DNA from 4 places in the Halomonas sp. 3H genome. Region 4 is predicted to be linked to each of the others. Evidence: predicted binding sites of a transcription regulator. Region 4 holds the regulator's gene; each other region holds the start of a gene.
What was found. The regulator sigma-54, encoded in region 4, starts transcription at its own class of promoters, with help from an activator protein. The targets are predictions, from matches to a motif close to TGGCACNNNNNTTGCTNT.

Region 1 (7,501 bases), 1.2 Mb from region 4:
CGGTGTCGCTCCGATCACTGCGCGTCTGCCCCGTGCCCCGCACCGACATGCACCCACCGCCTGTCCCGATCCGGCTCCATGACGGGACGCCGGCTACCGGCCGGGGTCCTTGCCACCCTCTTCACCACGCTGCCCACCACGACCAAGCAGGGCGAGGGCAGCGGTTCGGCGGCGAGCCTGGCCGGCATGTCGGCCAGGCTCCCGATCAGCGCGCGCTGGTCGGCCAGGCTGGCATTGGCCACCAGCATCACCGGCCAGTCATCGGGCAGCCCCGCCCCGCGCAACCCCGCGCAGATTGCCGCCACTTTGCCAAGTCCCATGTAGAACACCAGGGTCTCGTCCCGGCGGGCCAGCGAGGCCCAGTCGGGCTCGCCGTCCTCCCGGCAGCGCTGGGCCGTGACGAAACGCAGCTGCTGGGCATGGGCGCGATCGGTGAGGGGAATGCCCATGGCGGCACAGGCCGCCGAGGCGGCGGTGATGCCGGGCACGATCTCGGCCGGCACGCCGGCCTCCTCGAGGGCGGCGAGCTCCTCCCCCAGGCGCCCGAACACGCCGGGATCCCCGCCCTTGAGGCGCACCACCGCCTTGCCCTGGCCGGCCAGCCTGACCATCAGCGCACCGATCTCGGCCTGGGACACGCTGTGGTGCCCGCGGCCCTTGCCCACATCAAAGCGCTCCCGCCCGGCGGGAATCAGCGCCAGCACCTCGTCCCCCACCAGGCGGTCGTAGACCACGGCATCGGCCTGCTGCAGCAGCCGGGCGGCGCGCAGCGTCAACAGGTCGGCCGAGCCGCTGCCGGCGCCCACCAGGTAGACGGTTCCGCCACGACAGTCGCCGTCCAACGGCCCCTCCGCGGGACGCGCAGCGCTGCCGAAGCGCTCAGCGAGCCAGCGGCCTGTCCCCTGGGCGAGACGCGCCAGCGGCATGCAGGCCCTGGTGGCGGACTCAAGCGACATCGATGGCGTCGGATTGCGGCGTGACGCGCGCATGGCTCCCCTCCTCTTCGGCATGTTCCTCGATCAGCGACTTGAGTTCGGGGAGGCAGCTGCCGCACTGGGTGCCGCAGGCGAGCCGCGCGCCCAGCGCCTCGACGCTGGCCTCCCCCTCGCGGATGGCAGCGACGATGCTCCCCTGCCCCACCTGATGGCAGCTGCAGACCACCGGGCCACTGTCGCCGACCCCGTCGTCGCAGCCGGCCAGCAGCCGACGCCGCTGCCCCCTGGACAGCGCCTCGCCGCTCGCCGCCTCGGAAAAGCGCGCCTCGAGCCAGGCCAGGCCGGGCAGTTCGGCGGGCGGCCCCACCATAAGCCACCAGCGCAGACGCCCCGCCTGGAGACCCGCCGCCCGCAGGCGGCCCCGAGCCGGGTCGTCACACCACAGCGACGCCGCCACCCCCAGCCGCCGGGCGGCCCAGTCCAGCCAGTCCGGCGCCTCGCCGCCGGCCAGCTGCCAGCGCTGCGCCCAGGCCAGGGGGATGCGCGCCCAGTAGTCGACCTCGCCGCACCAGGCCGGCTCGACGCCCAGGTCGTCGGCGACCACCAGGGTCGCCTCCCAGGCGCTGGCCAGGGGCGCGAGGGCGACGGCGCCGTGCTTGGACTCCGGCTGCCCCGACAGCGGGTCGGCGTGCCCCGCGAGCAGGGCGCCCATGCGGGCCCGGCCGCTGAACTGGTCGGTCCAGTGGATGGGTACGAAGAGCTCGCCGCGGCGCTGGGCCCGGGAGAGGCGGGCCCGGCCGACGTAGTCGCCGCCGGCGCCAGCGAGCCGCGCCAGCCGCTGGTCCTCGATGCCGTGGGCGGCGGCATCGTCCGGGTGCAGCTCGATGAAGGGCTCGGCGCGATGGTTCATCAGCCGCGGCGCGCGGCCGGTGCGCGTCATGGTGTGCCACTGGTCGCGCACCCGGCCGGTATTGAGGCGCAGCGGGCGCGCCTCGCTGAGCGCCTGCACGGGGCCACGGGGCCGCACCGGCACCAGCCTGGCGCGGCCATCCGGCGTGGCGAAGCGGCCATCCTCGAACAGCCGGGGGGTGCCCTGGGGGGCCTCGGCCGTGACCGGCCACTGGATGGGGGCCAGGGCGTCATAGTCGGCCCGCGCGAGGCCGGCCAGGGCGGAGATATCGAAGAGCCGGCTCCCGTCGTTCTCGAAGCCCGAGAGCCGGGCGTGCTCGTCGAAGATCTCGGCAGGATGGCTATAGAGAAAGGCCGCGCCGAACCCCAGCCGGCGGGCCACCTCGACAAGCATCCACCAGTCGGGGCGGGCCTCCCCCGGCGGGGGCAACAGGCCGCGCTGGCGCGAGATCCGGCGCTCGGAGTTGGTCACGGTGCCATCCTTCTCGGACCAGCCGGCGGCCGGCAGCACGATATCGGCATAGGGCAGCAGGTCGGTGGCGGCCGCACACTCGGAGACGATCACCAGCGGGCAGCGTGCGAGGGCGCGACGCACGCGATTGGCCTCGGGCAGGCTCACCGCCGGGTTGGTGCCCATGATCCACACCGCCTGCACCTCGCCACGCTCGATGGCCTCGAAGAGCGCCAGCGCCTTGTGGCCGGGCCCCGCGGGCAGGCTCGGTACCAGGCCCGGCGTGCTCCAGAAGCGCGTGACCCGCTCGATGGCGCCGGGCGTGTCGTAGTCCATGTGGGCGGCGAGCTGGTTGGCCAGCCCGCCCACCTCGCGGCCCCCCATGGCGTTGGGCTGGCCGGTGATCGAGAAGGGCCCGGCGCCGGGCAGGCCGATCTTGCCGCCCGCCAGGTGGCAGTTGATGATGGCGTTGCCCTTGTCGGTGCCGCTGGAAGACTGGTTGATGCCCTGGGAGAAGAGCGTCACCACATGCAGCTGGGTGCTGAACCAGTAGTAGAAGGTCTCCAGCCGCTCCGGGTCGAGGTCGCAGTCGGCGGCGATCGCCTCCAGCGAGGTGTCTTCCTCCCGGGCCGCGGCCAGCGCCTCCTCGAGGCCGGCGGTATGGCGGTCGAGATAGACCCGGTCGAGCCTGCCGGCGTCGGCCATGTGGGCCAGCAGGCCGGTGAACAGCCGGCCATCGCTGCCCGGCGCCAGGCCCAGGTAGAGGTCGGCGATCTCGCAGCTGTCGGTGACGCGAGGGTCGATCACCACCACCCGCAGCAGCGGGTTGCGGCTCTTGGCGGCCTTGAGGCGCTGGTAGAGCACCGGGTGGTTCCAGGCCAGGTTGGAACCCACCAGCACCACCAGCTCGGCCTCTTCCAGGTCCTCGTAGCAGCACGGCACGGCGTCGGCGCCGAAGGCGCGCTTGTGGGCGGCCACCGCCGAGGCCATGCACAGCCGGGAGTTGGTATCGAGGTGCGGCGTGCCGATGAAGCCCTTGAACAGCTTGTTGGCGACATAGTAGTCCTCGGTGAGCAGCTGCCCGGAGAGGTAGGCGCCGATCGCCGCCGCCCCCTGCGCCTCGCGGATGGCCGCCAGGCGGGTGGCCACGCTGTCCAGCGCGGCGTCCCAGTCGACCTCGGCGCCGTCGACCCGAGGCCGGGTCAGGCGGCCGTGATCCCCCAGCGTCTCGTGCAGTGCCGCGCCCTTGACGCACAGGCGGCCGTAGTTGGCGGGGTGCCGGGCATCGCCCGCCACGCCGATCATCGTCTCGTGGTCCAGCTGGGCCAGAACGCCACAGCCGACGCCACAGTAGGGGCAGGTGGTGCGGGCCTGTTGCATGTCGACCTCCTCGAGGCTAGCCGGGAATGGGCGCGCAAACGACGACGCCCACCGCGTCGTCCCGGGAGGGAAGGCGCAGGTGGGCGTCGTTGCCGTCTGCCGCGGGGATGACCGCCTGGCCATCCCCGGATGTTGTCTATTGAGTAAGCAAACCATGTGCCAGGCGTTGAAAACCGACGTCATCCTGACCGGTTGCCCTGCCCGGCGGGGCGCTCGAGGGGCCTCATGGGGTGTCGCCTGCACCAGTCACGAGGCAGCCGACCCGGCGCCCGCACCACTGCAGTGCAGCATGAGGCGCCCCGGGGATGTCGCTGCACCGCCAGGGCCGCTCACCGCCGACAAAAGGCGAACCTGGAATGCATCTTGCTTGGAGGTGGGGCAGACGCCAAACGATGAGCGATGTCACCATGCCCCCACCCCTGAAGATCCTGCTGGTCGACGACGAACTCGTGCGCGCCGCCATGGTCGAGGAGGCCCTGGCCCAGGAAGGCCACGAAGTGGCCTGTCGGCTGCAAGGCCCGGCCAGCCTCAACGAGATGGTCGCCCGCCACCAGCCCGACGTGGTGATCATCGACATGGAATCCCCCGACCGCGATACCCTCGACAGCATGGCGCTGCTCAACCGCGAGAATCCCCGCCCGGTGGTGTTCTTCGCCGACCAGCACGACCCCGATACCATGCAGGCGGCGCTCCGGTCCGGGGTCAGCGCCTACGTGGTCGACGGCCTGGTGCCCGGCCGGGTCAAGGCGATCATCGAGGTTGCCATCGCCCGCTTCGACGCCTTCCAGTCGATGCGCCAGGAGCTCGACAAGGTGCGCAACCAGCTCACCGACCGCAAGCGCATCGAGCGCGCCAAGGGGCTCCTGATGAAGCACCAGGGCTGCGACGAGGAGCAGGCCTACCGCATGCTGCGCAAGATCGCCATGGACCGCGGCCAGCGCATCGCCAAGGTGGCCGAGAGCGTCATCGATATCCTGGAGCGCCTGGACAAGGGGTCACTGTCATGAGAGACACCATCACGCCGTCTGCCACAACACCGGAACTCGAGCAACTCACGCTCGGCTTCATCCCCCTGGTCGATGCGGTGCTGCTGATCGTGGCCCGGGAACAGGGCTTCTTCGGCGCGCAGGGGCTCGATGTCACGCTGTCACGGGAGAACGCCTGGTCGACGCTGCGCGACAAGGTCGCGGCCGGCCTGCTCGACGGCGCTCATATGCTCGCGCCCCTGCCGCTGGCCATGAGCCTGGGCATGGAGCGAGCCCCCTGCGACACCCTGGCCCCCGCCACCCTCAGCCATGGCGGCAACACCCTGGTGCTCTCCTCGCGGCTGTGTGAACAGAGCGGTGCGACGCTGGGCGACGACCCGGCATGCAGCGCCCGCGCCCTCGCCGAGTGGCGGGTCCGTCATGCCGATGCGGCGCGCCCCCGCCTGGCCATGGTCTACCCCTTCTCCTGCCAGCATTTCCTGCTGCGAGAGTGGCTGGCCCTGGGCGGGCTCGCCGCCGGTCGCGACGTCGAGCTGGTCGCCCTGCCGCCGCCGCGCATGGTTGCCGCCCTGCGCGAGGGGCAGATCGACGGCTTCTGCGTCGGCGAACCCTGGGGCAGCCTCGCCGAGCATGAGGGGGTCGGTCGGCTGGTGGCCAGCGGCGCCCAGCTGTGGCCCGACCACCCCGAGAAGGTGCTGGGCGTGACCCGCTCCTGGGCCAGGCGCTACCCGGCAACGCTCGCCGGCCTGCTGCGCGCGTTGCAGCATGCCAGCGACTGGCTCGCCGAGAGCCCGGCGCACCGTCACCAGGCCCACGACTGGCTGGCGCTGCCGCCCTACCTGGATCGCTCGGTCAGCCATCTCGACAGCCTGCCCGAGGGGCAGGGGCCCATTCGCCAGCGCCTCTACGGTGGCGACCTGCTGCGGCCCGACGTCGAGGCCATGGGTCGCATCGCCGAGGCGCTGCAGGGTCCGCTGCGCGACAGGGGCCGCACCCTCGATATCCGCACCCTGCACGAGTGCCACACCCCCGTGCATTTCGACGCCGCCCTGCACCACTAAGAGGCAGCCAGGGCCCGCGCGAGGCGCTCCCACGCCTCACCAGGCACCTTTCAACAGGTTGAAATAAAAGGAAAAACATCATCAACCCGGCCTCCTGGCCGGGTTCTTGTTTGTGCATGGCAACAACGGCGATCAACGGTGATTGCCCCTCCTGACGAAGACGTCTCAGCGCGCCCCGATGCCGGGGCAGCGCCGAGGCGTCTTCTTTTTTTGTCACACCGGAGGTGCCCGATCATGCACCCAGCCCCGCACGAGACCGAACACCTGGTGATCATCGGCAACGGCATGGCCGGCCACCGATTGGTCGAGGCCCTGCTCGAGCGACCGGACCGCCCGAGGCGAATCACCGTGATCGGTGACGAGCGACACGCCGCCTACAACCGCATCCTGCTCTCGCCCTGGCTGGCCGGCGAGATGGAGCGCGAGGCCCTCACCCTGCGCAAGGCCGAGTGGTACGCCGAGCAGGGCATCGAGCTGCTGCTCGGCGAACGGGTCACGTCCATCGATCGCACGGCGCGCCGGCTGACCACCGATGCCGGCCGAGCCCTCGACTACCACCGCCTGGTGCTGGCCACCGGCTCGCGCCCGGCCCTGCCGGCGGTACCCGGCATCGCGCTGTCGGGCGTCCACGGCTTCCGCGACCTCGACGATGCCGAGGCCCTGGCAGGGGTCGCCGAGCGCGGCGGCCAGGTCGTGGTGGTCGGCGGGGGGCTGCTCGGCCTGGAGGCCGCGGAGGGCCTGCGCAAGCGCGGAGAAGGCTCTCACCCCCAGGGCTCACGCGGCCTGGCGGTCAGCGTGCTGCAGCGCGCCGAGCGCCTCATGAATCGCCAGCTCGATGCCACCGCCGCCACCCTGCTGGAGGCCGAGCTCGGTCGCCGCGGCCTGGCCATCCACACCGGCGTGCAGCTGGCAGCGATCGAGGGCGACCACCATGGCCGGGTAACCGGAGTGCGTCTCACCGACGGCCGGCGCCTGGCCGCCGACGGCGTGGTGGTCGCCGCCGGGATCGCCCCCAACGCCGAGCTGGGCCAGCGCGCCGGACTCGCCGTCGACCGGGCCATCGTCGTCGACGCCACCCTGACCACCTCCGACCCGGCGATCCACGCCCTGGGCGAGTGCTGCCAGTTCGAGGGCATCACCTACGGGCTGGTGGAGCCGATCTGGCGCCAGGTGGCGGTACTTGCCGCGCGCCTGTGCGGCGAGGCCACGCCCCGCTACCGGGAGGCCGCGACCGCCACCAGGCTCAAGATCAGCGGCATCTCGCTGTTTGCCTTCGGCCCCATCGAACCCGACGCCGGCCATGAGGTGCTCGCCTACCACGACCCCGGGCAGGGCGACTACCGCCGCCTGCTGCTGCGCCACGGCCGGCTCGAGGGCGCCATCCTCTATGGCGACACCGCCATGGGTCCCTGGCTGTTCCGCCAGGCCCAGGCGGGCCTCGATCTGGGCCCCTGCCGCCGCGCCCTGCTGCTCGGCACGGCCGAGGCCGATGCCCTGCTCGCTGCCCACCACTTCGACACCGATTCCACCACCGATCTCGACGCCCGGGACCGCCCCGTCAAGGAGGCCGCATGAACACACCCAAGCAACGCCTGATCATCATCGGCAACGGCATGGTCGGCCACCACCTGGTCGAGCAGCTCATCGAGCGCAGTGCCACCTCACACTACGCCATCACCGTCTTCGGCGAAGAGCGTCACCGCGCCTACGACCGGGTCCATCTCTCGGAGTACTTCAGCGGCCGCGATGCCGACGACCTGGCCCTGTGCGATGTCGACT
Region 2 (7,501 bases), 1.5 Mb from region 4:
GATGCACATCGTGATGATGAGGCCCGCTGGCATCCGTGCCAGCATCACGGGATGCTACCCCAGATCACGCCGCGGTGCAGTTCTCCCGTGCAGCGCCCGATGCGGGTTGACCAACCCGGGCGGGCTTGCCAATGTTGAACCAGAGGCGGGTGCCCAGCGGGAGACCGCGGCACGGCACCCGCCCATCCATCGGCATCAAGGAGCGGCTATGACAACCTATATCGTGGTGGCGGATGCGGCACGGGCCAGGATCTTCACGCGTGATGCCCTCAAGCTGGTCGAGCAGGACAGCCTGGTGCATGCCGCGAACCGGCTGCACGAGGGCGATCTGGTGACCGATCGCGGGGCGGACGTGCACGAGTCCATGTCCACGTCGTCGCGCTCCTCAGGCGGGGAGAGCACCGCCCGCACCCATGAGGAGACGATCTTTGCCAAGGAGGTCGCCGAGCGCATCTACCGGGCCCGCGTCGACAACACCATGGAGAAGCTGATCCTGGTGGCGCCGCCCCGCTTCCTGGGCCAGCTGCGCGACAAGCTCGATGGCCCCACCACCAAGCTGGTGATCCACTCCCTGGCCAAGGACCTCTCCAAGGCCAGCCTGGAGGATATCCAGGAAGCCGTCAGCGACATGCGCTGACCCCGCCCCCAGCCCCGTCTCCTCCCGCGGGCCCGGCCATCGCTGCCGGGCCCGCTGCCGTTGGTGCACAGGACGCGGCGGCGCAGGCGTCAGGGCACCGGCGGCAGGTCGATCTGGTCGCTGCGCGTGATCCCCTCGGTCATCTGGCGACACAGCTTGAGGAACTCGCGCATGCCGGTGGCCAGGTACTTGTGGCGGTGCCAGATGAAGGTGAACTGGCGGCTCAGGTCCAGCTCCGGCGTGGGGATCGGCACCAGGCTGCCGCGGCGAAAGGCGTCGCGCAGCGCCAGCTTGGACACGCAGCCGATGCCGAGCCCGGACTCCACCGCGCGCTTGATCCCCTCGGTGTGCTCCAGCTCGAGCAGGATATTGAAGCGTCCGCGGCGATGGCGGGCGGCCTGTTCCAGGGTCATGCGGGTCCCGGAGCCCTGCTCGCGCATGATCCAGGCCTCGCGCAGCAGCCGCTCCAGCTCCACTTCGCCGGCCCCGGCCAGGGGGTGGCGGGGCGAGCAGAAGACCGCCAGCTCGTCCTCTACCCAGGGCTGGGTGATGATGTCATCCGCCTCGCAGTGCCCTTCGATCAGCCCCAGGTCCAGCTCGTGGTGGCGCACGTCCTCGATGATCGCCCGGGTGTTGCGGACCGCCAGGCGCACCCGGCTGCCCGGGTAGCGCTGCATGAAATCGCTGATCAGCAGGGTGGCCAGGTAGTTGCCGATGGTCAGGGTGGCGCCCACGTCCAGGGTGCCGATGCCCTGCTGGCCGCGCAGCAGCTCCTCCACCTCCTCGGCACGGTCGAGCAGGGCCACCGCCTTGGGCAGCAGCTGGAACCCCAGGGCATTGAGCTTCAGCCGCTTGCCGAGCCGGTCCAGCAGCTGGCAATCGAACTGGCGCTCCAGCTCGGCCAGGGCGGTGCTGGCCGCCGACTGCGAGAGCGAGAGGGCGCGGGCCGCCCGGGAGACGCTCTCGTGCTGGGCCACGGCGACGAAGACCTCCAGCTGGCGCAGGGTGTAGCGCATGGCGCGTGCCTCCTCTGACCTATATCAAAGATATGGATAAGCATTATCCATACAATCCATTTAACAGATAACCCGCCCTCCCTTAGAATTCAACGCAAATATTATCCGCCTATTTATTCTTTTCTAGAATATCAGATGTTCGGGAACATCAAGGAGCCGGCATGAGCAAGTTTGCCCTGGAAGAGGTCCTCAGCGTTCACCACTGGAACGACACCCTGTTCAGCTTCCGCACCACCCGTGAGCGCAGCCTGCGCTTCAAGAACGGCCAGTTCGTGATGATCGGCCTGGAGGTGGGCGGCAAGCCGCTGATGCGCGCCTACTCCATCGCCAGCCCCAACTACGAGGATCACCTCGAGTTCTTCAGCATCAAGGTGCCCGATGGCCCGCTGACCTCGCGGCTGCAGCACCTCAAGGTGGGCGACCAGATCATGGTCAGCCGCAAGCCCACCGGCACCCTGGTCACCGACGACCTGCTGCCGGGGCGCAACCTCTACTTCCTCTCCACCGGCACCGGCCTGGCGCCCTTCATGAGCCTGATCCAGGACCCGGAGGTGTACGAGCGCTTCGAGAAGGTGGTGCTGGTGCACGGCGTGCGCAATGTCAGCGAGCTGGCCTACGCCGACTTCATCCAGCAGGAGCTGCCGGCCCACGAGTACCTGGGCGAGGAGATCGCCGAGAAGCTGGTCTACTACCCCACGGTGACCCGCGAGGACTTCCACACCATGGGGCGCCTCACCGACCATATCCGCACGGGCAAGCTGTTCGAGGATATCGGCCTGCCCCCCATGGATCCCAAGCAGGACCGCGCCATGATCTGCGGCAGCCCGGCAATGCTCGACGAGACCAGCGCGCTGCTCGACGACCTGGGCTTCAAGATCTCGCCGCGGATGGGCGACCCGGGTGACTACGTGATCGAGCGGGCCTTCGTCGAGAAGTAAGCGCCTAGCACCGAGCACCCGGCGCCCAGCAGATCGGCAACGGGCTGGAGTGTCGTGGCGTAAAACGAAAATCCCACCGGATCCGGTATCCGGTGGGATTTTCGTTTGTAACTTGGTCGGCCGCAGGCATCATCCTGCGGCGCTCGGCGCTCGGCGCTCGGCGCTCGGCGCTCGGCGCTCGGCGCTCGGCGCTTACACCGCATCCTTCCCCGTTTCGCCGGTGCGGATGCGGATCACCTGCTCCAGCGGCGTGACGAAGATCTTGCCGTCGCCGATCTTGCCGGTATTGGCCACCTGGGTGATGGCGTCGATCACCTTCTCGGCCATGTCGTCGTCCACGGCGACCTCGAGCTTCACCTTGGGCAGGAAATCGACCACGTACTCGGCGCCCCGGTAGAGCTCGGTATGGCCCTTCTGGCGGCCGAACCCCTTCACCTCGGTCACGGTGATGCCCTGCACGCCGATCTCCGAGAGGGACTCCCTCACGTCGTCGAGCTTGAAGGGCTTGATGATGGCGGTCACCAGTTTCATGGTCGGACTCCTCGTCTGTTCGGTGCGGTGGCCGGGCCACCCGCTTGCGCCTGATTGTCCTCTAGCATACACCGCGCGGGGCGGGAATAAAAAAGGCCCCCGAAGGGGCCAGGAGGAGCACGCCAGCTCACTCGGTGGGCGTCGCCATGGCGATCATTTCTTGGCGACGCTGAACTCGGGATAGGCTTCCATGCCACATTCGGCGAGGTCGACGCCCTCGTACTCCTCTTCCTCGCTCACGCGGATGCCCATCACGGCCTTGAGGATCAGCCAGACGACCAGGCTGGCGCCGAACACCCAGGCGAAGATGCCGACGATGCCGAGCAGCTGAGCACCGTAGCTGGCGTCGGCGTTGGAGAGCGGCACGGCCAGCAGGCCCCAGATGCCGACCACGCCGTGCACGGAGATGGCGCCGACCGGGTCATCGATCTTCAGCTTGTCCAGGGCGACGATGGAGGCCACCACGATGGCGCCGCCCACGACACCGATGAGGGTGGCGCCCAGCGCCGAGGGCGCCAGCGGCTCGGCGGTGATCGCCACCAGCCCGGCCAGGGCGCCGTTGAGAGCCATGGTCAGGTCGGCCTTGCGGAACCACAGCTTGGCCAGGATCAGGGCAGCGATCACGCCGCCGGCGGCCGCGGCGTTGGTGTTGACCATCACTTGGGCGACGTTGTTGGCGGAGTCGACGTCGGAGACCTTCAGCTCGGAGCCGCCGTTGAAGCCGAACCAGCCCATCCACAGGATGAAGGTGCCCAGGGTGGCCAGCGGCAGGTTGGCGCCGGGAATGGCGTAGATGCTGCCGTCCTTGCCGTACTTGCCCTTGCGCGGACCGAGGATCAGCACGCCGGCCAGGGCCGCGGCGGCACCCGCCATGTGCACGATGCCGGAACCGGCGAAGTCGGAGAAGCCGGCGGCGTCGAGCCAGCCGCCGCCCCAGGTCCAGAAACCGGAGACCGGATAGATCACGGCGGTCATCACCACGGCGAAGGCCAGGAAGGCCCACAGCTTCATGCGTTCGGCCACGGCGCCCGAGACGATGGACATGGCGGTGGCCACGAACACCACCTGGAAGAAGTAGTCGGCGCGCATGGAGTAGTAGGGGGCGTCATCGCCGCCGGCCAGCACCGCGTCGACGCTGTTCTCGCCGCCCAGCAGGAAGCCGAGGTTGGGCAGGATGCCCCCCTCGGGGCTGGAGTACATGATGTAATAGCCCACCAGCAGATACATGGTGCAGGCGATGGCGAACAGGGCCACGTTCTTGGTGAGGATCTCGGCGGTGTTCTTGGAACGCACCAGGCCGGCTTCCAGCATCGAGAAGCCGGCGGCCATCCACATCACCAGCACGCCGCAGATCAGGAAGTAGAAGGTATCGAGCGCATAGCTCAATTCGGTCAGTTCACTCATGGCAGTCTCTCCAGGGGCAGGGGGAACGGTCAGACGGCGTCGGCGCCGCGTTCACCGGTGCGGATGCGGATGACGTCCTCCAGCGGGGTGACGAAGACCTTGCCGTCACCGATCTTGCCGCTGTTGGCGGCGCTGCAGATGGCGTCGAGGACCGTCTCCAGGCGCGAGTCGTCCACGGCGACCTCGACCTTGACCTTGGGCAGGAAGTCGACCACGTACTCGGCGCCGCGGTAGAGCTCGGTGTGGCCCTTCTGGCGGCCGAAGCCCTTGACCTCGGTGACGGTGATGCCCTGGACGCCGTTGTCGGCCAGCGCCTCGCGGACGTCGTCCAGCTTGAAGGGCTTGATGATGGCGGTGATGAGTTTCATCCCATGTCTCCACGGTTGGCTTGGATGTCGGCTGCCGGTGCAGGCTTGTCATGCTCAAGCGTAAAGCGTGCCAGTGGGATGAAAATACTCGTATTATCAGTCGGTTGAGGGGTTGTTGTGGACGAAGCGAGCCCGGTCGTCGACTATTCGTCAAGGGTGATGCACCAACAAGGTGCCGGGCCATGGTGCAGATGCGCCATGGCGGGGCGAAAGCCGGACATGCGTTCCGCCCGGGCCATGCGTATCCTGTAGGCGACCCTTGATACGAGCAGGAGAGAGAGCATGGTGAGCCACGACCGCATCAGCCGCCTGGCCCAGCAGATCGGCGACCGCCTCCAGGGCGCGTCCCAGGCGCCAGAAGAGGTGCAGAAGGGCATCCAGCAGGTGGTGCGCGGTGCCTTCGACCGCCTGGAGCTGGTGTCCCGGGAGGATTTCGACATCCTGATGGACGTCCTGCAGCGCACCCGGTCGCGGGTGGAGGCCCTGGAGCAGCAGGTCGCTGCCCTGGAGGCGCTGCTGGAGGAGCGCACCGGCGAGGGGCAGGCCCCGGCCGAACTCGTCTCGGATGGCCCCGAGGCGGGCGACGATGCCGGCGAACCGGAGGAGGATGCCGGCGGCGGCGAAGCCGGTCGCTGAGCCCTTGCCGGGCGCCCCGCCGTCGTCTGGACTAGCCTGAGGGCAGACGACATGCGAGGGATCGCCCATGACGCTGGCCATCGTTCACACCCGGGCCGGGCTCGGCCTGGAGGCTCCCGAGGTGCAGGTCGAGGTGCACCTGGCCAACGGCCTGCCGGGCATGACCCTGGTGGGCCTGCCCGAGGCGGCGGTGAAGGAGAGCCGCGAGCGGGTGCGCAGCGCCCTGGTCAATGCCGGCTTCGACTACCCCCTGCGACGCATCACCCTCAATCTGGCGCCCGCCGACCTGCCCAAGGAGGGCGGACGCTTCGACCTGCCCATCGCCCTGGGGCTGCTGGTGGCCTCGGGACAGGTGCCCCCCGAGGCCCTCGACGGCATCGAGAGCGCCGGCGAGCTGGCGCTGGACGGCCGGCTGCGGCCGGTGACCGGCGTGCTGCCGCTGGCCATGGCCACCCGCCGGAAGGGACGGCGCCTGATCGTGCCGCGGGCCAATGCCGATGAGGCGGCCCTGGCCGGCGACCTCGAGGTGCTCCCCGCCGACCACCTGCTCGAGGTGGTGGCGCACCTGCTGGGCCAGGCGCCCATCGTGCCCCATCGGCTGGCGTCGGCACCGGAGGCCGACACCTCGCTGCCCGACCTCGCCGAGGTCAGGGGACAGTTCCAGGCCCGCCGGGCCCTGGAGGTCGCCGCCGCAGGCGGCCACAATCTGCTGTTCGCCGGCCCGCCTGGCACCGGCAAGACCATGCTGGCCAGCCGCCTGCCGGGCATCCTGCCGCCGCTCTCCGAGGAGGAGGCGCTGGAGGTGGCGGCGGTGCGGTCGGTGAGCGGCCTGCCCCTGGCGGCCGGGTGGGGGCGGCGCCCCTTCCGCGCGCCGCACCATACCGCCAGCGCCGTGGCGCTGGTAGGCGGTGGCTCCAGGCCGCGCCCCGGGGAAATCTCGCTGGCCCACCACGGCGTGCTGTTCCTCGACGAGCTGCCGGAGTTCTCTCGCCACGTGCTGGAGGTGATGCGCGAGCCCATGGAGTCGGGGCAGATCCATATCGCCCGGGCCAGCCACGAGCGTCGCTATCCGGCCCGCTTCCAGCTGGTCGCCGCCATGAACCCCTGCCCCTGCGGCCACCTCGGCGATCCTCGCCAGGCCTGCCACTGCACGGCCGCCCAGATCCAGCGCTACCAGGCGCGCCTCTCCGGCCCGCTGCTCGACCGCATCGACCTGCAGGTTGAAGTGCCGGCGCTGCCGCCGGAGCAGCTCACCGCCGGGGAGGTCGGCGAGTCATCGGCCGAGGTGCGGGCCCGGGTGGTGGCGGCGCGGGCGCGTCAGCTGGCGCGCGGGGGGCTGAATGCCCACCTGGCGGGGCGGGAGCTGGACGCCGCCTGCGACCTGGGGGCGGCAGACCGGGCCTGGCTGGCCGGCGTGCTGGAGCGGTTGAAGCTCTCGGCCCGGGCCTACCACCGGGTGCTGCGGGTGGCCCTGACCCTGGCCGACCTGGCAGGGGCGGCAAAGCCGGAGCGCGAGCAGCTGATCGAGGCGATCGGCTATCGGCAGCTCGATCGTCTGCTCAAGGGCTGACTCACAGCGCGGTGGCGTCCAGGGCGCCTTGGAGGCTCTCTTCCCAGAGGACCTCCTCGCTGCCCGGGCGGCGCAGCACCAGGGTCAGCCGGTAGGGCAGGAGCTCCCGGTCGGAGAGCTGCAGGCGCGGACCATCGGCCATCAGCCGGCTCTCCAGGCGCCACTGGTTGTCGCCGTTGCCCTCGGCCATGGCCTCGTTCCAGTCCAGCACCTGGGGACCCTCGCTCACCGCCAGCAGGGCCCGGGTCAGACTCTCCCGGAAGCGGTCCCGGCCGATGGCGAGGCTGCCGTTCACCTCGGGAGCGGCCAGCAGCAGCACCTGGTCGGACGGCGGGTGGGGCAGGGCGGGGGCCTCCATCACGCGGCCGGCGGCGCGTTCGCCCAGGTTGAGCAGGGCCTGG
Region 3 (7,501 bases), 1.5 Mb from region 4:
CTCCGGGTTGGGGAACACGGCACGAGCCGAGACGCTGCCGGTGCGCGGGTCGATGGTGCTGTCGGTGAAGTCGAGCAGGCCGGGCTCGGCGTATTCGCTGCCGTCGGGCAGGGTCAACCAGGCCTCGCGGGGCGCCTCCGCCTCGGCGTTGCTCATGGCCCGGCGGGCGGCCCGCTGCAGGGCGGCATCACGCTCCGGCAGGGAGAAGCGCACGTGGATGGGGTCCTGCTGGGTCACGCTGGTCAGCAGGGTGCCGCGCTCGATCAGGCTGCCCTCGGGGAAGCTCTCGAGGCCGGTCAGCCCGGCCAGCGGCGCGCGCACCTCGGTGTAGCTGAGGTTGAGCTCGGCATTGGCCACGCCGGCCTCGGTCAGCGCCAGGCGCGCCTCGGCCAGCTCGCGGGCGGAAAGGGCGCTGTCGCGCTCGCGCTCGCTGACCGCGTTCTGGTTGAACAGCGTCGAGATGCGCTGCCACTCGCGGTTGGCCTGGTTCAGCTCGGCCTGTGCGTTGGCCCGCTCGGCCTCGGCGCGCGTGAGGGCGATCTCGTAGGGCTCGCGATCGATACGGAACAGGGCCGCGCCCTCCTCGACCACCTGGCCCTCGGTGTAGAGGCGCTCCTCAAGGATGCCATCGACCCGGGCGCGCACCTCGACCTCGCGGGAGCCCCGGGCCCGCGCGGCATACTCCTCGATCACCTCCACGCTGCGCGGCTCCACACCCACCACCACCACGGGAGGCGGAGGACGGTCACCGCCGCCCATGGGGCCGCCGGCCTGCTCGCCGTTGTCCTGCCCGCAGGCAGCCAGGCCAACGGCCATCAGGCCCACCAGCGCCAGGGTTCTCAGGGGCGCGTGCCCCACCGGGGGTACCAATCGCATGAATGCCTCCACTCAGGGTCGTGTCATCGGGCGCGGTCACCGCTCGGGCGCACCGTCAGGGGTTCGCGAATAGCGGGCAATTATAGCTACATTCATGTATGTATACTAGCCACCCGAGAATCTTTCCTACTTGCCGGCACCGCCGAACGCAGCGCAATAATGCATTGCAGCATAGTCACCGCCCGCGCATCCTGCCGTCGGCTCGCCTCGCAAAAAAAAACCGCCCTCGGGGCAAGGGCGGAATAAAGCAGGGGATTGCAGACGGAGCTTGAATCATCAACGCGGAGTACGTCGTTCAAGCCGGGAGGGGCTGATGCCTCCCTCACTAAAATCCTAGACAACCATAATCATTTGTTCAAGACCTGTATAGGATTGAGGACGCACCGGGGCCTGACCTGCCGCTACGGACGCTTCCGGCGACCTCGAACTGGCGCCACGGGTCGGCTATGCTGCCTTGCCGCATGAACCGCCGCAGGGAGTCGCCCATGGATGCGCTGGAACTGGTGAAGGTCGAACAGCTGGAGGTCGCGGTGCGCGTCTGGCACCCCGAGGCGCCCCGGACGGTCGTGGCCTGGCATGGCCTGGCCCGCCACGGCGGCGACTTCGAGGACTTCGCCCGGGCACTGGGTCCCGCCTGGCGAGTGCTCGCCCCCGACACCCCGGGACGGGGCCTCTCGGGCTGGCCGCTCTTCCCTGCCCACGACTACCTCTATTCGCGCTACACCGCCCTGGCCATCGCCCTGCTCGACCACTTCGCCCTCGACAGCGTGCCCTGGGTGGGCACCTCCATGGGCGGGCTGATCGGCATGCTGCTGGCGGCGGACCCCGAGACGGCCCCGCGCATCGAGCGCCTGGTGCTCAACGACGTGGGACCGGAGCTGGACCCCCAGGGCCTCGCCGACCTGGGCCGCTACTTCGCCGCCCCCCACCGCTTCATCCGCTTCGGCGACCTGGAGGCCGAGCTGCGCCGCCACTATGTCGGGTTCGGCATCGACAGCGACGACGCCTGGCGGCGACTGGCCCTGGGCAGCGCACGCCGGCTGCCCGACGGCAGCTGGACCTACCACTACGATCCCCGCATCGGCGAGCAATTCATCCACGACACCCCCCGCGACACCTGGGCCGACTGGCGGGCCATCCGCTGCCCGCTGATGGTGGTGCGTGGCGCCGAATCGCCGCTGCTGCGCCGGAACAGCGTGGCGAAGATGGCCGAGGCCCAGCCGGGCCTGGTCACGCTGGAGGTCCCCGACTGCGGCCACGCCCCCATGCTCGACCGGGCGGCCCAGGTCGTCCCCATCGCCGACTTCCTCGAACGGGAGAGGGAGGCCCTGATGCCGGCCACGCCGGAGGCACCCGCCTCCCGCTGGTGGCGGCGCCTGCTCGCGCGACTGAAAGGCTAGCCTCTCATCTCGCCCTGAAATCCCGGGGGTCGATCGCCCACGCCTTGAGGCGCGAGCGCAGGGTCGTGGGCTTGACGCCCAGCAGCTCGGCGGCCCCGCCCGGCCCCGACACCTTGCCGCCGCACGCGCGCAGCGCCGCTAGCGCACTCTCGCGCTGGCGGCTCGCCAGCTCGTGCTCGGTGAGCAGCGCGGGTTCGGCCGGCGCCGGTGCCTGCCGGGGCGACGGGGCAGATTCGGCGCTGGACGGGCCGGCCAGCGGCGGACCGGCGGCCGGGCTCAGGTCATCGAAGGCCAGCACGCGGCCCTGGGCGACGATCACCTGGCGCTCGATCACGTTCTCCAGCTCGCGGATGTTGCCCGGCCAGGGGTAGCGCTTGAGCACCTCCAGCTGGGACGGGGGAATGCGCACCCCGGGCTTGTTGAACTTCTGGCAGGCGCGGATCAGGAAGTGCCGCGCCAGCAGGGGCACGTCCTCGCTGCGCTCGCGCAGCGGCACCGAGGCGATCGGGAAGACATTGAGGCGGAAGTAGAGGTCCTCGCGGAACGACCCCGCCGCGACCATCTCGCGCAGCTCGCGGTTGGTCGCGGCGATCACCCGCACGTCCACCTGCCGCGTGCGGTTGTCGCCCACCCGCTCGAACTGCTGCTCCTGCAGCACGCGCAGCAGCTTGCCCTGCAGCTCGAGGGGGATCTCGCCGACCTCATCGAGGAACAGCGTGCCGCCGTCGGCGAGCTCGAAGCGCCCCGGCCGGTCGTTGACCGCCCCGGTGAAGGCGCCCTTCACATGGCCGAAGAACTCGCTCTCGAAGAGGTCGCGGGGGATGGCGGCGCAGTTGACCCGGATCAACGGCCGGCCGCCGCGCGGGCCCCCGGCATGGATGGCCCGCGCGATCAGCTCCTTGCCGGTCCCCGATTCGCCGCTGATCAGCACGTTGGCATCGGTGGGCGCCACCAGCGCGATCTGGCGCACCAGGTGGGCCACGGCCGAGCTCTCGCCGACGATCTCGCGATGGTTGAACTCGGCCTTGATCTCCTCCTGCAGGTACTGGTTCTCCAGCTCCAGGCGCTGCTTGAGCGACTCCACCTCGGCCAGGGCATCGCGCAGCTGCTGCTCGGCCCGCTTGCGCTCCGAGATATCGCGAAACAGCACCACGGCCCCCACCAGTCGCCCCATCTCGAAGATCGGCGTGCTGGTGTACTCCACCGGAATCGCCTCGCCGTTCTTGTGCCAGAACACCTCGTCGTCGACCCGGTGCACCTGGCCATCGCTGAAGGAGGCGTGGATCGGGCACTGCTGCACCGGAAAGTGGCGTCCGTCGGCCTGGGTATGGTGGAACAGCTGGTGGGCATCGTGACCCACCATGTCCTCGCTGCTCCACCCCAGGATCCGCTCGGCGGCCGGGTTGACGAAGGTGGTGCGGCCCTCGGCGTCCAGGCCGTAGATGCCCTCCCCCGCGGCGCCGAGGATCAGCTGGTTCTGCCGCTCGATGCGCTCGAACACCTGCTCGACCCGCTCCCAGCCCACCTGGCCGCGCCGATGCTGGCGCCCCAGGTCGGCCCTGGCGCGGCGCTGCTCCGCCTTCTGGCGGTCCACCAGGGTCAGCAGCAGACGCCCTTCGTCGAGCGCCTGGGCCTGGGCCTCCACGTGGCGGGGCTGGCGCTTGAGGTCGAGGATCACCAGGTCGTCCGACCAGGCAGGCGATCGGGTGAGGGCCTCATCGGTGAAGCTGACCCACAGCGGCAGCGAGGCGCCGAGGCGGTGGCTGAACGGTAGCCGGGCCAGGGCCTCGGCCTCGCCGCCCAGCAGCCGGCAGGCCGCCGCATTGGCGCCCAGCAGCCGGTCGGCCACCGGGTCGATGACCACCAGCGCCTGGGGCGCCCGGGCGAAGGCCTCCTGGACAAGGGATGGCGGGGGAGCATCGGGCAGGGGCATGACGGCACTCGCATCGGGACGGATGCCTCATCCATACAATCCCCGGGCCAATGACGAGAAATCGTCAAGATTTCAGCGAGATCTCGTTATTGGCGAGATCTCGTCACCGCTGGCCAGCCGAGCGCGCCGGGTGAGATCGACTGCCAAGCCCATGAAAAAACATCGCTATTCATCGCCAAGCCCGACATGGCACGCGCTTCGCAAGTTTAACCATGAACGGCCCATCCGCGATCCCGTTGCACCGATCCGGAGCATGAGTGGCCCTCCCCTGCACCAGCGAAGCGAGACGACCATGAACAACGACCACAGCAGTCTGGGTAACCCCTTCGATCACCGGCAGTCCCTGGTCCATGGACGCGGCTGCGACTGCGCGACCTGCACCGACGAACAGCGGGCGGCCGCCACGCTCTCCTCCTCCGACAGCGCCGACGCCCCGGCGTCCTCCGCCCCGTCACAGCAGGAGGCGATGATGGACCGGATGGTGGAGAGCGCCCTGGTGCGCGGCATGTTCGGCCACAGCGACATGCACCGCCGCCAGTTCATGAAGCTGGTGGGCGGCGGCACCGTGGCCGCCGCCCTGGCCAGCCTGTTCCCCATGGACGCCATCAAGGCGGCGGTGAAGGAGGACCTGGGGCCGCTGGAGAAGACCCGCCTGGATGTCGGCTTCGTGCCGATCACCTGTGCCACGCCGATCATCATGGCCCACCCCATGGGCTTCTATGAGCGCTACGGACTGGACGTCTCGGTGATCAAGACCGCCGGCTGGGCGGTGGCCCGCGACAAGTCGCTCAACCGCGAGTACGACGCCGCCCACATGCTGACGCCGATGCCCCTGGCCATGACGCTGGGCGCGGGCTCCAACCCCGAGCCCTTCATCATGCCCGCCGTGGAGAACATCAACGGCCAGGCGATCGTGCTGCACAACGACCACCAGGACAAGCGCGACCCACGGCAGTGGAAGGGCTTCACCTTCGGCGTGCCCTTCGAGTACTCGATGCACAACTTCCTGCTGCGCTACTACGTCGCCGAGCACGGCCTCGATCCCGACCAGGACATCCAGATCCGGGTGATCCCGCCCCCCGAGATGGTCGCCAACCTGCGGGCCGGCAACATCGACGGCTTCCTCTCGCCGGACCCCTTCAACCAGCGCGCGGTGTTCGAGCGCATCGGCTTCATCCACCTGCTGACCAAGGAGATCTGGGACGGCCACCCGTGCTGCGCCTTCGCCACCAGCCAGCGCTTCGCCACCGAGAACCCCAACACCTATGGCGCCCTGCTGCGGGCGATCATCGACGCCACCCAGTACTCCTCGAACCCCGAGAACCGCTCGGAGATCGCCGAGGCCATCGCCCCCACCAACTACCTCAACCAGCCGGTCACGGTGATCGAGCAGGTGCTCACAGGCACCTTTGCCGACGGCCTGGGCGAGGTGCAACGGGTGCCCGACCGCATCGACTTCGACCCCTTCCCCTGGCACTCCATGGCGGTGTGGATCCTCACCCAGATGAAACGCTGGGGCTACATCGAGGGGCACGTGGACTACCAGCAGGTGGCCCGCGACGTCTACCTGGCCACCGATGCCGCCGCGGTGATGCGCGAGCTCGGCTACGACGCCCCGGAGGAGACGGCGCGCAACTACCAGATCATGGGCAAGACCTTCGACTACACCCAGCCCGAGGCCTACCTCGAGAGCTTCGACATCAGGAGGAGCTGACATGGACCGCACCACCACCGAATGGAAGTTCAGCCTCAACGTCCGCGCCGCCCTGCTGGCCGTGCTGATCCTGGTCGCCGGGCTGGGGCTGTGGGAGGGGCTCAACCGCGCCCCGGTGATGGGGGGCGTCGGCGCCGAGCTCAGCGAGTACGAGCTGCTGATGGGCGGCGCCGACGACACGGCCCGGGTGCCGCCCCCCTCGCAGATCTTCGAGCGGGCCTGGGAGGAGCTCTCCAACCCCTTCTATGACGCCGGCCCCAACGACAAGGGGATCGGCATCCAGCTGGGCTACTCGCTCTACCGGGTGCTATCCGGCTACCTGATGGCCGCGGTGATCGCCATTCCGATCGGTTTTTTGATCGGCATGTCGCCGCTGATGTACAAGGCGCTCAACCCCTACATCCAGGTGCTGCGCCCGATCTCGCCGCTGGCCTGGATGCCCCTGGCGCTGTTCATCATCCGCGACTCCGAGGCCTCGGCGATCTTCGTGATCTTCATCTGCTCGATCTGGCCGATGCTGCTCAATACCGCCTTCGGCGTGGCCGGCGTGCGGCAGGACTGGGTCAACGTGGCCCGCACCCACGAGCTCTCGCCGATGAAGACCGCCTTCAAGGTGATCCTGCCCGCCGCGGCCCCGACCATCCTCACCGGCATGCGCATCTCCATCGGCATCGCCTGGCTGGTGATCGTGGCCGCCGAGATGCTCGTGGGCGGCACCGGCATCGGCTACTACGTGTGGAACGAGTGGAACAACCTCGACCTGACCAGCGTGATCTTCTCGATCCTGATGATCGGCGTGGTCGGCATGCTGCTCGACCTGGCGCTGTCGACGGTCGCGCGACTGGTCACCTATCAGGAATAACCCCGGGAGAGAGACATGAGTCATGCCTTCGTGGAAGTCCAGCAGGCCGCCAAGCGCTTTCCCGGCGCCCGCGGCGAGGAGGACCTGACGGTCTTCGAGAACGTCAGCTTCCAGCTCGACAAGGGGGAGTTCGTCTGCATCATCGGCCACTCCGGCTGCGGCAAGTCGACCATCATGAACGCCCTGGCCGGGCTCGACAGCCTGAGTGACGGCGCGATGATCATGGATGGCCGAGAGATCCAGGGACCGAGCCTGGAGCGCGGCGTGGTGTTCCAGAACTACAGCCTGCTGCCGTGGCTCACCGCCCTGGAGAACGTGCGCTTCGGGGTCCGTGCCCGCTGGAAGGCCTGGGACGAGGCCCGGGTCACCGAGCACAGCCTCGAGTACCTGGCGATGGTGGGGCTCGAGGGCGTCGAGGACCGCAAGCCGGCCCAGCTCTCGGGCGGCATGCGCCAGCGGGTCAGCATCGCCCGGGCCTTCGCCACCAAGCCCGAGCTGCTGCTGCTCGACGAGCCCTTCGGCGCACTGGATGCCCTGACCCGCGGGGTCATCCAGGACGAGCTGGTCAAGATCTGGAGTCAGGACCGCCAGACGGTGTTCATGATCACCCATGACGTGGACGAGGCGATCCTGCTGGCCGACCGTATCTTCCTGATGACCAACGGCCCCCAGGCCCGCATCGCCGAGGCGGTGGAGATCGACCTGCCCCGCCCCCG
Region 4 (7,501 bases):
CAGGCGCCCGGCAGTCTCGGCTGGAGTAGGCATTGGCCGGGAGCCTGTCGGCTCCTGTCGCCCGACAGAGTCGGCCTCCTACAAGGCATCAGGCAACGGCAGTCAGAGCCCCGCGGTATCGCGGATCAGCCTGAACAGCTTGCGGGCGCTGGCGGGGGGCTTGCCCCGTTCGCGTTCGCGCTGGGCATTGCGGATCAGCTGGCGCAGCGCCTGGCGATCGACGTCGGGGAAATCGGCGATGAACGCCTCCACGGCGGCGTCGCCCTCCTCGAGCAGGCGGTCCCGCCACTTCTCCAGGCGATGGAAGGCGTGGTCGCGGCGCAGCGTCTCCTGCTCGATCTCGGCGTAGACGGCCTTGATCGCCTCGAGGTCCTCGCGGCGCATCACCTTGCCCACGTACTGCATGTGGCGACGGCGCCCCTCGTGGGAGCGGACCCGGGAGGTCTCCTCCACGGCGGCCAGCATGTCGTCGGAGAGGGGAAAGCGGGCGCGCTCGGCGGGGGTCATGGCGATGATCGCCTCGCCCAGCGCCTGCAGGGCGTGCATCTCGCGCTTGAGCTGCGACTTGCTGGGGCGCTCGTCGTCATCGGGCTGCTGCTGGATAAGCTGCTCGAGCAGCTCGCGGGGAGAATCCTGGGACATGCCGCTTCCATGGTTGAGGCTTAAGATTCGACAGAGTATACCAGCCCGCGCTCGCGGGCTGTGTCACGAACATCACGACCCTTTCGGCCTGCGGGCCGGATGACGAGGAGAATCACATGACACAGGCTTTCGATGCCGTCGACCAGCAGGCCCTGCTGGAATCCCGTGCCCGCACCGCCCTGGCGCTCGCCCGGCAGCTGGGAGCCGATGCCTGCGAGGTGGGCGCCAGCGTGGACCAGGGGATCGGCGTCAGCGTGCGCGAGGGCGAGGTGGAGACCGTGGAGCTCTCCCGCGACCAGGGCATCGCCGTCACGGTCTACGTGGGCAAGCGCAAGGGCAGCGCCTCCTCCACGGATGCCGGCGAGGCCTCGATCCGCGCGGTGGTGGAGAAGGCGCTGGCGATCGCTCGCCACACCGGCGAGGACCCCGCCGCGGGCCTGGCCGATGCCGAGCTGATGGCTCGTGAGCTGCCGGACCTCGAGGTCCACCACCCGTGGGCACTCTCCACCGAGGAGGCCATCGAGCTGGCGCTGGCCTGCGAGGCGGCGGGCCGGGGGCGCGCCGGCATCAAGAGCTCCGACGGCGCCTCGCTCTCCAGCGGCGAGGGGGTGCGGGTCTACGCCAACAGCCACGGCTTCCTGGGCAGCCAGCGCGGCAGTCGCCACTCGCTCTCCTGCATGCTGATCGCCGAGGACGAGGGCGGCATGCAGCGCGACTACGACTACACCAGCGCCCGCGATCCCAGGCAGCTGCTGGCCCCGGAAGCGGTGGGCGAGAGCGCCGCCGAGCGCACCCTGCGGCGCCTGGGTGCGCGCCGTCCGGCCACCGGTCGCCTGCCGGTGATGTTCGACCCGACGCTGGCCGCCGGGCTGGTCGGCTCGCTGATGGGCGCCATCGCCGGCGGTGCCCTCTATCGCCAGGCCTCCTTCCTCTGCGACCGCCTGGGCGACCCGCTCTTCCCGGTGTGGTTCGGCCTGCAGGAGCGGCCCATGGAGGTGGGGGCCATGGCGAGTTCGCCCTTCGACAACGACGGCGTGCAGACCCGCGACAACGTCTTCATCGAGAACGGGCGACTGGCCAGCTACATGCTCTCCGCCTACAGCGCCCGACGCCTGGGGAGGCAGACCACCGGCAATGCCGGCGGCGCGCGCAACCTGCGCCTCCTGGCGCCGCTCACCCCGCGTGAGGAACTGCTGTCCCGCATGGGCAGCGGGGTGCTGGTGACCGAGCTGATGGGGCAGGGCGTCAACCCGGTGACCGGCGACTACTCCCGGGGCGCGGCGGGCTTCTGGGTGGAGAATGGCGAGATCCGGCACCCGGTGGAGGAGTTCACCATCGCCGGTAACCTGGAGGCGATGTTCAAGGGTCTGGTCGGCATCGGCAGCGACACCGACACCCGCGGCAGCATCCACACCGGCAGCTGGCTGATCGACGAGATGACCGTGGCCGGCAGCTGACATCGCCCAGTTAGCTCGGGAGTCCCAGTTTCCATCGGAGAGGGATGAGCGAGCGCAGCGATTCCGCTACTCATCCTCGTCGAAGCGGGCCTCGAAGAGGGCCTGTATGGCGTCCAGGGCCGCCTCGGCGTCATCGCCCTCGGCGCTCACGGTGAGCTCGGTCCCGCAGGGGGCAGCGAGCATCAGCAGCGACATGATGTTGGCGGCGTCGCCCTGCAGGGGGCCATTGGCCACGGTGACGCGCGAGGCGAAGGGCTGGCAGCACTGCACCAGCTTGGTGGCGGCGCGGGCGTGCAGGCCGCGCTTGTTGGTGAGGGTCAGCTGGCGTTGCGGCACGCGTCAGTTTCCTTGCTTTCCCTGGCCGTCGGGCGCTTCCTCCGCCCCTCCGGACTGGCGGGCCAGGGTGTCGTGGATGCCCAGCTCGCGGTGGCGCAGCCGCACGTTGGGGTGGTGCTCGGCCAGGCGCGCCGCGAGGCGCTCGGCCAGGTAGACGGAGCGGTGCTGGCCGCCGGTGCAGCCGATGGCCACCGTCAGGTAGCTGCGGTGGCTGGCCCGGTAGGCCGGCATCCAGCGCTCGACCCAGCCGAGGATGTCGTCGAGCATCTCGGCGACGATCGGGTAGCCCTCGAGGAAGGCGATGATCTCGGGGTCGCGGCCGGTGGCGCTGCGCAGGCGCGGGTCCCAGTAGGGGTTGGGCAGGCAGCGGGCATCGAAGACGATGTCGGCATCCAGGGGCACGCCGCGCTTGAAGCCGAAGGACTCGATGGTCAGGGTCAGCTGTTCGGCGCGGTGACGGGCCACCTGGTCGCTGATGCGTCCGCGCAGCTCGTGGACCGACAGGCGCGAGGTATCGATCACCAGGTCCGCCAGGTCGCGGATCTCGGCGAGCGCCTGCTCCTCGGAGTCGATGGCCTCGGCCAGGGTCATGTGGCTGTCCCGGGTCAGGGGGTGGCGGCGGCGCGTGGCGGAGTAGCGCTCGAGCAGGATGCGGGCATCGGTGGTCAGGTAGATCACCTGGCAGTCGATGCCGCGGCTGCGTACCTCCTCGAGCAGGCTGGGGAAGCGCTGCAGGGCCTGGGGCAGGTTGCGCGCGTCGATGCTCACGGCAATCGACGAGCGAGGCGATTCCGCGCCCTTGAGCTCGTCGACCAGCGACCCGAGCAGCATGGCGGGCAGGTTGTCGATGGCGTAGTAGCCGAGGTCCTCGAGCGCCTGCAGCGCGATCGACTTACCCGAGCCGGAACGGCCGCTGATGATCACGAGCTGCATGACGGGTCTCCTGGTCATTGAAGTGGCCGGGCGGCCCGCAGGGCTCAGGCCTGTCGTCGGATCGCCTCGATGAGTCGCTCGTGGAGCTCGCGCTGGCTCTCGCTGCGGCGCAGGGCGCTGCGGGTATCGGCATCGTTCATGATGCCGGCCACCTGGGCCAGCAGGGCCAGGTGGGCGTCGTCGGCCTCTTCCGGCACCAGCAGCACGAAGACCAGGTCGACCGGCTCGCCGTCGATGGCATCGAAGTCCACCGGCTCGGCCAGCTTGAGGAAGCCGGCGATCGGGGTCTTGCAGTGGGGGCTCCGGGCATGGGGAATCGCCACCCCGTTGCCGATGCCGGTGCTGCCCAGCCGTTCACGGCCGATCAGGCGGCTGAAGACTTCCTGACTGTCGAGGCTGGGGGTGTTCTGGGCGATGAAGGTGCTGAAGAACTCCAGCACCCGCTTCTTGCTTCCCCCGGGCACACCGAACAGGGTGCGCTCGGGGGGCAGGATGGTTTCCAGTGTCATGGTGAATCAGCGGGCGCCGGCGCCCTGGGCGCGGGCCTGGGCCTTCTCCTTGTGCTTGACCAGCTGGCGGTCCACCTTGTCGGCCAGGGCATCGATGGCGGCGTACATGTCGCCGTCCTGGGCTTCGGCATGCAGGTCGGCACCGGCGGCGTGCAGGGTGCAGGCGGCGAGCTGGCGCTCCTTCTCCACGGACAGGGTCACCTGGACATTGGTGATGTTGTCGTAGTGGCGCTCCACGCGAGCCAGTTTCTCGTTCACATAGCCACGCAGGGCATCGGTCAGTTCCACATGATGGCCGGTGATGTTGACTTGCATGACACGCTCCTTGCTCGTTGGTTGTGATTCGATTGTAACCCTTTTTCCTGCCTTGCATACCCCCCGCGCCGGCAGCGTCGAGCGGTGCGTTGACGCGGGTCAGCGAAGGCGCTTGCGCTCGCTGGAAGAGGGGATGCCCATGGCCTCGCGGGTGACTGTGGAGAGCGCCACGGTCCACCCGGATTCAACGCAGCCGCTTGCGCTCGCTGGAGGAGGGGATTCCCATGGCCTCCCTGTACTTCGCCACGGTCCTGCGCGCCACCTGGATGCCGGCTTCGTCGAGCAGGGCGACCAGCTTGCTGTCGGAGAGCGGCTTGCGCGGGGGCTCCTCCTGGATCAGCTTGCGGATGCGGGCGCGAATGGCGGTGCTGGAGTGGGCGTCGCCCTCGCCGTTGCCGCCGACATGGCTGGAGAAGAAGTACTTCAGCTCGAACACGCCCCGCGGGGTATGGATGTACTTCTGGGTGGTGACCCGGGAGATGGTCGACTCGTGCATCTCCACCGCCTGGGCGATGTCGGCCAGGATCAGCGGCTTCATCGCCTCCTCGCCCTGCTCGAGGAAGTCGAGCTGGCGGGCCATGATCTCGCGGCCGACCCGGAGCAGGGTGTCGTTGCGGCTGGAGAGGCTCTTGAGCAGCCAGCGCGCCTCCTGCAGGTGGTCCTTGAGGAACTGGTTGTCCTGGCTCTTGTCGGCGCGGCGGATCAGGGCGGCGTAATCGGGCTGGATCCGCAGCCGCGGCAGGGCGTCCGGGTTGAGCTCGATCTTCCAGCCGCGGCTGTCATAGCGGGCGACGAGGTCGGGGATCACGTAGTCGCTGTCCACGCTGGCGAAGGCGCTGCCGGGTCGCGGATCGAGCGAGCGGACCAGGGCGATCACCGTTTCCAGGTCGTCGTCGTCGAGCCCCAGCCGCCGCTTGAGCAGGCGGCGGTCGTCGCCGGCCAGGGCCTCGAGGAACTGGCGCACCAGGCGGCGGGCCTGGGGCAGCAGGGGGGTGTTGTCGGGCAGGGTGGCGAGCTGCAGCATCAGGCACTCGCGCAGATCGCGGGCGAAGACCCCGGTGGGCTCGAACTGCTGCAGGCGCAACAGCACCTGCTCCACCTCGCGGCTGCGCAGGCCGTCGAGGCCCTGGCGGCGCAGCCCGTCACGAATCTCGTCGAGGGGCTGGGCCAGGTAGCCGGCGTCGTCCACGGCATCGATCAGGCTCTCGGCGATCTGCAGCTGGCGAGGCTCGAGGTCGGTCATTGCCAGCTGCCAGGCGAGGTGGCCCCGCAGGCTCTGTCCCTCGGCCTGGCGCTCGAAGTCCGGCCCTTCCCCCCCGCCGGCGGGGGCGCCCAGGTCCTGGTAGGTGTCCGACCAGTCGCTGTCGGTGGAGAGTTCCGCGGGGATCTCGCTGGACCAGTCATCCTCGGGTGTCTCGGCGACCGCCTGCTCGCCGAACCCCTCCTCGAGTTCCAGCATCGGGTTGGACTCCATCGCCTGCTGGATCTCCTGGCGCAGGTCCAGGGTGGAGAGCTGCAGCAGGGCGATGGCCTGCTGCAGCTGGGGGGTCATGGTCAGCTGGGTGCCGACGCGCAGCTGAAGGGAGGCTTTCATGGCCATCGGTGAGGTCTGCTCTCTTCGCCGGAAAGCCTCACCCTAGTCCGCGGCAGGGCCCGATGCAAGCCTCCGGGAGAGGAAAATGCAGCAATAAGCGTGCCAAGCGCAATCCTCATGCCGTCGCGATATAACGACATGTACTTCAGTGACTTGTGGAAGCGTTCGGGCTAGAGACGGAAGTCCTCGCCCAGGTAGACCTCACGCACCCGCTGGTTGGCGAGGATCGAGTCGGGGCTGCCCTCGGCGATGATCTTGCCGTCGCCGACGATGTAGGCGGTGTCGCAGATGTCGAGGGTCTCGCGGACGTTGTGGTCGGTGATCAGCACGCCGATGTCCCGGGCCTTGAGCTGGCGGATGATGCCCTTGATCTCCCCCACCGAGATGGGGTCGACGCCGGCGAAGGGCTCGTCGAGCAGGATGAAGGCGGGCTCGGTGGCCAGGGCCCGGGCGATCTCCACCCGGCGCCGCTCGCCCCCGGAGAGGCTCATGCCCAGGTTGTCGCGGATATGCGTCACATGGAACTCCTCGAGGAGCTGCTCGAGGCGGGCGCGGCGGGCCGGGCGGTCGAGGTCCTTGCGGGTCTCGAGGATCGCCATGATGTTGTCGGCCACCGAGAGCTTGCGGAAGATCGAGGCCTCCTGGGGCAGGTAGCCGATCCCGGCCCGGGCGCGCTGGTGCATGGCGGCCCGGGAGAGGTCGAGCCCGTCGATGTACACCTCGCCGGCATCGGCGCGCACCAGGCCCACGATCATGTAGAAGGAGGTGGTCTTGCCGGCGCCGTTGGGGCCCAGCAGGCCGACGATGCGGCCCTGGTCGATGGAGAGGCTGATGTCCTGCACCACGCGGCGGCGCTTGTAGCTCTTGGCCAGGTGGCGGGCGTGAAGGGTCTTCATGGGGTCGCCTTACTGCTCGGGCTGGAGGGTCATGCGGATGCGCTGGCGTCCCTCGACGCCTTCGCCCTCGGCACGGGCCTGGACCACGCGGCGGTCGAGGAAGTACTCGAGGTAGCCGCCGTCGAAGGTGTCGCCGCCCTGGTGCAGCTCGGCCCGGTCGATCAGCTCCACCCGGCGTTCGGCCACGTGGTAGATGATGGTGCGGCCCCAGCCCCGGACCACCGGCTCGGCCGGGTCGGGCTGCTGCTCGATATAGGCGCGCTCGCCGGTGGCGATGGCACGGGTGAGCTCGCCGGCGGCGTTGCGGCGGATCTCCACCCGGTCGCCGGTGAGCTGCATGCTGCCCTGGCGGATGTCCACGTCGCCGGTGTAGACGGCGGTGCCGGCGCGGTCGTCCAGGTCGAGGCGGTCGGCCTCCACCTCGATGGGCGCGGAGGCATCTCCCTGCTGCGCCAGGGCCGGGGCGGTGGCCAGCGGCAGCAGCAGGCAGAGCAGCAGGGCGAAGGGGGGCTTCATGGCGGGGACTCCTCTCGGGTCTCGGGCGGATGGTGGCCGCGCACATTGTCGGTCAGCCGCGCCCGGTTGTCATGGATCCAGGCATCGAAGCGGTCGCCGCTCATGCGCTGGGGGGGCTGGCGCAGCAGGGCCGGGGTGTCGCTCCAGGCGTGGCCGGTATCGGCGTCGAAGTGCAGGACCTCGGTGTCTAGCTGCCAGCGCTCCTCGGGGGCGTTGAGCCGGGCGTCGCCGGAGAGCGTCAGCGGGTTGCCGCCGGGCCCCAGCACGCCGCTGTCGGCCCGGGCGTACCAGACCCGCCCGGCG

Region 1: the regulator sigma-54 is predicted to act here: its motif matches at 3,820-3,837, upstream of NFC98_RS17430 (nitrate reductase).
Region 2: the regulator sigma-54 is predicted to act here: its motif matches at 4,950-4,967, upstream of NFC98_RS00500 (P-II family nitrogen regulator).
Region 3: the regulator sigma-54 is predicted to act here: its motif matches at 4,397-4,414, upstream of NFC98_RS05080 (CmpA/NrtA family ABC transporter substrate-binding protein).

Annotation. Positions count from the first base shown of each region.
Region 1 is NZ_CP100360.1:3,788,546-3,796,046, forward strand. It holds gene cobA (uroporphyrinogen-III C-methyltransferase) at 15-989, opposite strand; gene NFC98_RS17430 (nitrate reductase) at 946-3,675, opposite strand; gene NFC98_RS17435 (ANTAR domain-containing response regulator) at 4,083-4,682, shown strand; gene NFC98_RS17440 (CmpA/NrtA family ABC transporter substrate-binding protein) at 4,679-5,722, shown strand; gene NFC98_RS17445 (NAD(P)/FAD-dependent oxidoreductase) at 5,957-7,297, shown strand; gene nirB (nitrite reductase large subunit NirB) at 7,294-7,501, shown strand, end outside.
Region 2 is NZ_CP100360.1:101,490-108,990, forward strand. It holds gene NFC98_RS00475 (host attachment protein) at 209-637, shown strand; gene NFC98_RS00480 (LysR family transcriptional regulator) at 727-1,653, opposite strand; gene NFC98_RS00485 (ferredoxin--NADP reductase) at 1,815-2,591, shown strand; gene glnK (P-II family nitrogen regulator) at 2,784-3,122, opposite strand; gene NFC98_RS00495 (ammonium transporter) at 3,276-4,526, opposite strand; gene NFC98_RS00500 (P-II family nitrogen regulator) at 4,556-4,894, opposite strand; gene NFC98_RS00505 (accessory factor UbiK family protein) at 5,177-5,530, shown strand; gene NFC98_RS00510 (YifB family Mg chelatase-like AAA ATPase) at 5,598-7,100, shown strand; gene NFC98_RS00515 (hypothetical protein) at 7,102-7,501, opposite strand, start outside.
Region 3 is NZ_CP100360.1:1,060,976-1,068,476, reverse strand. It holds gene NFC98_RS05095 (efflux RND transporter periplasmic adaptor subunit) at 1-876, opposite strand, end outside; gene NFC98_RS05090 (alpha/beta fold hydrolase) at 1,362-2,276, shown strand; gene NFC98_RS05085 (sigma 54-interacting transcriptional regulator) at 2,281-4,209, opposite strand; gene NFC98_RS05080 (CmpA/NrtA family ABC transporter substrate-binding protein) at 4,502-5,923, shown strand; gene ntrB (nitrate ABC transporter permease) at 5,925-6,785, shown strand; gene NFC98_RS05070 (ABC transporter ATP-binding protein) at 6,801-7,501, shown strand, end outside.
Region 4 is NZ_CP100360.1:2,541,366-2,548,866, reverse strand. It holds gene yjgA (ribosome biogenesis factor YjgA) at 103-642, opposite strand; gene pmbA (metalloprotease PmbA) at 759-2,099, shown strand; gene NFC98_RS11870 (HPr family phosphocarrier protein) at 2,166-2,435, opposite strand; gene rapZ (RNase adapter RapZ) at 2,439-3,368, opposite strand; gene ptsN (PTS IIA-like nitrogen regulatory protein PtsN) at 3,413-3,877, opposite strand; gene raiA (ribosome-associated translation inhibitor RaiA) at 3,884-4,192, opposite strand; gene NFC98_RS11850 (RNA polymerase factor sigma-54) at 4,377-5,792, opposite strand; gene lptB (LPS export ABC transporter ATP-binding protein) at 5,957-6,682, opposite strand; gene lptA (lipopolysaccharide transport periplasmic protein LptA) at 6,692-7,198, opposite strand; gene lptC (LPS export ABC transporter periplasmic protein LptC) at 7,195-7,501, opposite strand, start outside.